2 regions of the Mycobacterium sp. DL genome follow, and region 2 is predicted to be linked to the other one. Evidence: riboswitches for the same ligand, from Rfam matches in the RefSeq annotation. Region 2 holds a riboswitch; the other holds the start of a gene.

Region 1 (3,407 bases), 370 kb from region 2:
CCACCGCGTCGGCCAGTTGCTCGTCGTCGGCGCGGACCTCCTGCAGGCACACCACGTCGGCTGAGGTCTCCTTGAACCACGGCAGCATGCCGAGGTTCTCCGGGGACCGCTGCTTGACCGACGCACGGATGCCGTTGACGTTGATGGTGCTGACGATCACGGTCCAGCACTCTAACGGGCATTCTTGCGGTACCGGCGGTATCACCTTAATCTCGGGCCATGGCACCACGAGAGCCGATCCATACCGGGTCCGGCGAACCGATCCTGATGTTGCATCCATTCCTGTGCTCGCAGAACGTCTGGCGCACGGTGGCCGGCCAGCTCGCCGACACCGGCCGCTACGAGGTCTTCGCGCCCACGATGCTGGGCCACCACGGCGGGCACCGCTCGCCGACCTGGCTACTGCACACCGACATGCTGGTCGACGACGTCGAGCGGCGGATGGACCAGCTGGGCTGGGAGACCGCCCACATCGTCGGAAACTCGCTGGGCGGCTGGGTCGCCTTCGAACTCGAACGCCGCGGACGCGCCCGCACGGTGACGGCGATCGCCCCGGCCGGCGGCTGGTCGCAGCACTCGGCGACGAAGTACGAGACCGTGCTGAAGTTCATCCTGGGCGGCCCGGCGCTGATCGCCGCGCGACTGCTCGGCCCGCGCATCCTCACCCTGCCGTTCGCCCGGCGGATCGCGACCCTGCCGGTCAGCGGTCCGGCCGACGGCCCGCCCGACGCCGACCTGCACGCCCTGATCGACGACGCCACACATTGCAGCGCCTACCTGCAGCTTCTCGTCAAAACGTTGCGCATGCCCGGGCTGCTGGAGCTGGCCAACCTGGGCGCGCCGACACAATTGGTGGTGTGTGAGAAGGACCGGGTGTTCCCGGCGCCGCGAGGTCACCGCTACTTCATCAACCACATGCCGGCCGACACCCAGGTGATCGAGTTCGACGGCGTCGGCCACATCCCGATGCTGGAAGCGCCGGGACGGGTGACCGAGGTGATCGCCGACTTCGTCGATCAGCACACCACCCCTCAGGAGAAGGCGATCGGGTAACGCCCACTAGCACCTTCTGAGCACCGTGCGATATTCTTCGTTTCGGTCATGAGCGCCAGCGTCAAGCCCCGGCTTGCTGGCCGGCAACCCTCCAACCGCGGTGGGGTGCCCCGGGTGATGACCAGGTTGAGCAGCCACTCACGGCTGCAAGGCAAGCGCGGGTCCGCTATGAAACGGGCCCCCTGAGTAGACGGGGAAACCTGATGGCGAGGTCGGTAATGCGCTGTTGTCGGTGATCACCGCGCATTCACTCACCCCCCACCAGGCGCCCTTTCATGAGGAGAACATCGATGAGCACCGACACGGACGACCCCACCGCCAACTGGTCTTTCGAGACCAAGCAGGTCCATGCCGGGCAGACGCCCGACATCGCCACCAACGCGCGCGCCCTGCCGATCTACCAGACCACCAGCTACACGTTCAACAGCACCGATCACGCGGCGGCACTGTTCGGCCTGGCCGAACCCGGCAACATCTACACCCGCATCATGAACCCGACGACGGACACCGTCGAGCAGCGCATCGCCGCGCTGGAAGGTGGTGTCGCAGCACTGTTCCTGGCCTCCGGCCAAGCTGCCGAGCACTTCGCGATCCTGAACCTGGCCAACGCGGGCGATCACATCGTGTCCAGCCCGCGGCTCTACGGCGGCACCTACAATCTCTTCCACTACACGCTGCCCAAGATGGGCATCGAGGTCAGCTTCGTGGCCGACCCCGACGATCTGGATTCGTGGCGCGCGGCCGTGCGCCCGAACACCAAGGCGTTCTTCGGCGAGACGATCTCCAACCCCCAGATCGACATCCTCGACATCCCCAACGTCGCCGCCGTCGCGCATGAGAACGGGGTGCCGCTGATCGTCGACAACACGATCGCGACGCCGTACCTGATCCAGCCGCTCGCCCACGGCGCCGACATCGTCGTGCACTCGGCCACCAAGTACCTCGGCGGCCACGGATCGGCCATCGCGGGGGTGATCGTCGACGGCGGCACCTTCGACTGGACCAACGGCCGCTTCCCCGGGTTCACCACTCCCGACCCGAGCTACCACGGAGTGGTGTTCGCCGAACTCGGCCCGCCGGCGTTCGCCTTGAAGGCGCGCGTGCAACTGCTGCGTGATCTGGGGAGTGCCGCCTCACCGTTCAACGCATTCCTGATCGCGCAGGGCCTGGAGACGCTGAGCCTGCGTATCGAACGGCATGTCTCCAACGCGCTGCAGGTCGCCGAGTACCTCGCCGGCCACGACGACGTGGTGTCGGTGAACTACGCCGGCCTGTCCACCTCGCCGTGGTACGAGCTGGGAAAGAGATTGGCGCCCAAGGGAACCGGGGCGGTCCTGGCGTTCGAGCTGGCCGGTGGCATCGAGGCCGGCAAGGCATTCGTCAACGCGCTGACGCTGCACAGCCACGTCGCCAACATCGGCGACGTGCGGTCGCTGGTGATTCATCCGGCGTCGACGACACACGCCCAGTTGTCCGCCGAGGAACAACTCGCGACCGGCGTCACACCGGGACTGGTACGACTCGCGGTCGGCATCGAGGGCATCGCCGACATCCTCGCCGACCTCGATCAGGGTTTCGCCGCGGCGAAACCGTTCCGCGCCGCCGACACCGCCGATCCCCACGCCGTGGCGTCGTCCTGAGGAGGGAGACGTGACAATCATCGACGTGAGGACCGCCCCCGACGAGCGCATGGCACTGCCCCCCGAGGGTGAGGTCGGCGTCGTGGACATCGGATCCCTGAAGCTCGAGAACGGACAGGTCATCGACGACGTCTCGATCGCGGTGCAGCGATGGGGCGAGTTGTCGCCCAACCGCGACAACGTCGTCGTCGTGCTGCACGCGCTGACCGGTGACTCCCACGTCACCGGGGTGGCCGGGGAGCAGCACCCCACACCGGGATGGTGGGACGGGGTTGCCGGTCCCGGCGCACCGATCGACACCGACCGGTGGTGTGCGATCTCGACCAACGTCCTGGGCGGATGCCGGGGCTCGACCGGGCCGAGCTCGCCGGGTCCGGACGGAAAAGCCTGGGGCTCAAGATTTCCCATGACCTCCGTGCGGGATCAGGTGGCTGCCGACGTGGCCGCGCTGGCCGCCCTGGGCATCACTGAGGTCGCCGCGGTGATCGGCGGTTCGATGGGCGGGGCCCGGGCGCTGGAGTGGATGGTCACCCATCCCGGCAGCGTGCGAGCAGGTTTGGTGCTGGCAGTGGGCGCGCGCGCCACCGCCGACCAGGTCGGTACCCAGTCCACCCAGGTGGCGGCGATCAAGGCCGATCCGCACTGGCACGGCGGTGACTACTACGGCACCGGGCAGTCCCCTGACGCCGGCATGGAGATCGCCAGACGCTTTGC
Region 2 (3,407 bases):
GGGTTCTCGTCGGCATCCTCGCGATCGATCAACCGCACCTCAACGTGCGGGATGTCGGTGCGAACGTCGTTGTCGCCGATCCGACACAACGACACCACCGCATCCACACCGTCGGGCAGGTCACGCAGCGCACCGATACCGCCGAGCAGAACCTTCTCGTCGTACGGGTGCGCGGCGAGCGCTCCGGTCCGGTAACCCTGATAGCGGAAGTCGAAGCTGTCCGGCCGCCCACGGCGTCCGATCGCCCCGGCGAGGCCAACCAGGTTCCTGGCGGTCAGATCCGGCCAGCCGTGCAGCAGCTCGCGCCACTCCAGGGGGACCGCAGAGGAGCCATGCGCCGCCCCCAGCAGTCCGCCCGCGATCGCCGCGACCGTATCGGTGTCGAACCCCGCCCTCACCGCCGCGTCGAGCGCCAAGCGCAGATGGTCCGCCCGGAACGTCCCCGCGGCAGGATCATCGGTCGGCTTAGGTGTCGTCGTGATGGCGGACCAAGCCGCTTGCAGCGCGGAAACCACCCAGCCGTTGTTCGGGAAGTCCGCGGGGCGCGCCGCCTCGGCGGCATCCAGACGCGCCGACCACAACGCGCTTCGTTCGGAGTCGATGTGGCCCAGACCAATTCGGACGTCGAGCTCGCCGGTGAGCACCGCGTGGCGGATCGCACTGCACCACAGCACACACGCATCGCCGGCATCGGGATCAAAATGGGTGAGCTCGCTGATGCTGCGCGCCGCCTGGACCATCGCGTCCTCGTCGTCGAGGTAGGCCAACGCAACCGGGGCGGTGCGCATCAGCGACCCGTTGCCTGCGGTGCGGCCGGTGTCCTCGTGCAGCGCCGCGGACGCAGCGCGCGTCCGTGCTGCGGTGATCGCACCGCCGGTGGCCGCCGAGCTGAGCACGGAGCGTGTCTGGATGCCGACGTCCTTGGCGCCGAGCGACCATTCGTGCCAGCGCGCGACGATGGCGTCCTGCGCCGCCTCATCCCGCAGATCCGCACCGGTCGCCGCCACTTCGGCGATCGCCACGGCCATGGCGGTGTCGTCGGTCCACTCGCCGGCCGCCCACGGACCGCCTCCAGTCATCACGACGTCGAGTTCCGGTCCGCGCGGTGGCTGGAACTCGTACGGTGCGCCGAGCGCGTCTCCTGCCGCCGTCGCCAGCAGCACTCCCTCGATGCGGTCATTCCGTGAAGCCATAGCGCCCCCTGAGATAGTTAGCGTGAATCTGAGCTAATACGATTACTGTACACCCCGAACCCGACAGAACCGCCCTGATTGTGCTCTAGTGCGGCAGAGCCAGCGGATACTCCGGACCGATCAGGCAGGCAAAGGCATCCCGCGAAGCGACTCGACTGGGCGGCCATGCCTGCTGCCACACCCGCAGTGGAACATCTGCCTGCGAATCGAATCTGCCTGCCAGTCGACCAAACTCATTCTCTCGCCAGTCACGCAGACGACCATCGCCCTGCGCGAACTCGGCCAGCCGCGCGATCTGCTCCTGCTCCAGTTCAGGTGGCGCGCCGCCGCGGACACCGATCCCGTTCATCAGACTGTGCCGCCCCAGAGCGAAGGGCCGGAATCCCCACACCGTCTGGATCGCGGTGTTGACCGAGCGGCAGTCCTCGCATGCCCGCCATGACCAGCGGCTGCGGCCGCCGGCTGTCGCCCGGAAGCAGATGATGCACAGGTCGTGGTCGCGTGAGACGTCGGCGCCCTCCCACTTCTCGGGGGAGTCTTCGTCCTGGCAGGACTGCCAGCGCACCGGCCGATCCGGACGCGACGGACTTCGTCGCTGCAGCGGACCGCGGATCCCGCCGCACGGGATGTGCACTGACAGTTCGGTAATGCGTTCGCGCAGAGCCGCATCGGCTGCGCTCAGTTCGGGCTGTGTCATCATTCGCCGTTCCTGGCGACGCCACCGTCGGACGTCCACCGCTTGCACGCATCGCGTGCCCGCTCTTCCCCTGGGGCACCGTGCGGTGGTCGCGCGGTTGCCGGGACGACGGGCCAGGTACCCGAACAGTCGTCCGCTCGTGAGCTGTGTCCAGACTAGCCGAGGGCCCTGACAGGCTGCCTGGGTCAGGCGAGTTGCACGAAGTTCTCGGCGCGCACTTCGCTCTCGCCCGACCACCGATACGCGGTCAGTGCCCCGCGTTTCACGGCGCTGAAGTCCAGGCATGCCGCGCGTGCTGTCCAGTCGACCAGATAGCTGGGTTCGCCGCTTCGCCAGTAGTGGCCGAAGAACACTGGCACTGACCCGTCGTAGACGTAGGAGCGTGCGGCGGCATTGACCTCGATATCCGGCAGCGGGGGGTAGGGCGAGCCGTCGGCAGTGGTGAAGTTGCCTTCAATCAGTGCGACGTCGCGCAGTGTCGACGCGCTCTCATTCCACCAACGCACTCTGGCGCGTGGGCGGTCGTGGCCGTCCTTGTCGCGATACGGGGGCTGACCGTGTTCGGTCAGGCTGACTTCGGGACCCTTCAGCAGGATTTCGACGGCCTCGTAGAGCGGGTCGCCCTTTGTGCTCGCTCGGACGAGTTGGTCGACCGAGGAGAAGCGGTCGCCACCGAGCGCGTCCTTCACGATGGTCATCGACTCGGTGTGCCAGCAGGCGTGGATGATTCGAAGGTCTCCAAGGTCCAGCCACAGTGGCAGGGTCATGAACCAGTCGAGATACTTCTGACGTTCGGCGCCGGACACCCGCTCGAGGAACACCCGATGCTGAGAGGTGTTCTTGTCGCTGTGCTTTCGCAGAAATCTGCCACTTCCGACGGGCCACTCGGTGGCGTAGGCGAGTGCATTGAACTCGTGATTGCCCATCACGATCTGGGCGGTTCCGGCGTCGGTCATCGCCTTGGCGACCTCGAGGACACGCAGTTGGTCGTCTCCTCGGTCGATCAAGTCGCCGACGAAGATCACGGTGCGCTCCGGATGCCGGTATGCGCCATTCGGACCATCAGGCCGGTAGCCGAGCTGGGTGAGTAGACCTTCCAGCGGAGTGGCGCACCCGTGAATGTCGCCGATGATGTCGTATCCGTGGTTTGCGTTCAATATTGTCTCCTTCTTTTGATCATCTGTTTCGGTGGCCGTGACCCCGGGGCTGCCGTCTGCAGCGGCCGCACGTCGGTGGAGGGGTGGGGGACCCTTGCGCTTAATTCGCGCATAACTGATCTAATACAGTAAAGGTAGCATATGGTCCCGACATGACCGAGCGAACGTATCGAGACAGCAGCGGAAAGACCCTCGCCGACTATCCGCGGCCGTCGGTCGCCGTCGACACCGCGCTACTCACGCTCGACGGCGACCGTGGCTTGGTGGTTCTCGAGGTGCGTCGCAACAACGGCAGGGGCTGGGGTCTGCCGGGCACGTTTCTGCATGAGGGGGAGACGCTGGCCAAAGCAGTTGACCGCT

What was found. A riboswitch is a leader RNA that binds a small molecule or an ion and turns the genes downstream of it on or off. The one in region 2 is predicted to bind S-adenosylmethionine.
Region 1: linked by a shared signal. The riboswitch ahead of ABDC78_RS06630 (bifunctional o-acetylhomoserine/o-acetylserine sulfhydrylase) and the one ahead of ABDC78_RS04770 (hypothetical protein) in region 2 are both predicted to bind S-adenosylmethionine.

Annotation. Positions count from the first base shown of each region.
Region 1 is NZ_CP155796.1:1,360,180-1,363,586, reverse strand. Features, by position in the region: gene ABDC78_RS06640 (exodeoxyribonuclease III) at 1-160, opposite strand, end outside; gene ABDC78_RS06635 (alpha/beta hydrolase) at 220-1,053, shown strand; SAM riboswitch class IV at 1,098-1,217, shown strand; gene ABDC78_RS06630 (bifunctional o-acetylhomoserine/o-acetylserine sulfhydrylase) at 1,329-2,693, shown strand; gene ABDC78_RS06625 (homoserine O-acetyltransferase) at 2,743-3,407, shown strand, end outside.
Region 2 is NZ_CP155796.1:987,443-990,849, forward strand. Features, by position in the region: gene ABDC78_RS04765 (ADP-ribosylglycohydrolase family protein) at 1-1,193, opposite strand, end outside; gene ABDC78_RS04770 (hypothetical protein) at 1,279-1,893, opposite strand; SAM riboswitch class IV at 1,924-2,035, opposite strand; gene ABDC78_RS04775 (metallophosphoesterase) at 2,076-3,047, opposite strand; gene ABDC78_RS04780 (NUDIX domain-containing protein) at 3,200-3,407, shown strand, end outside.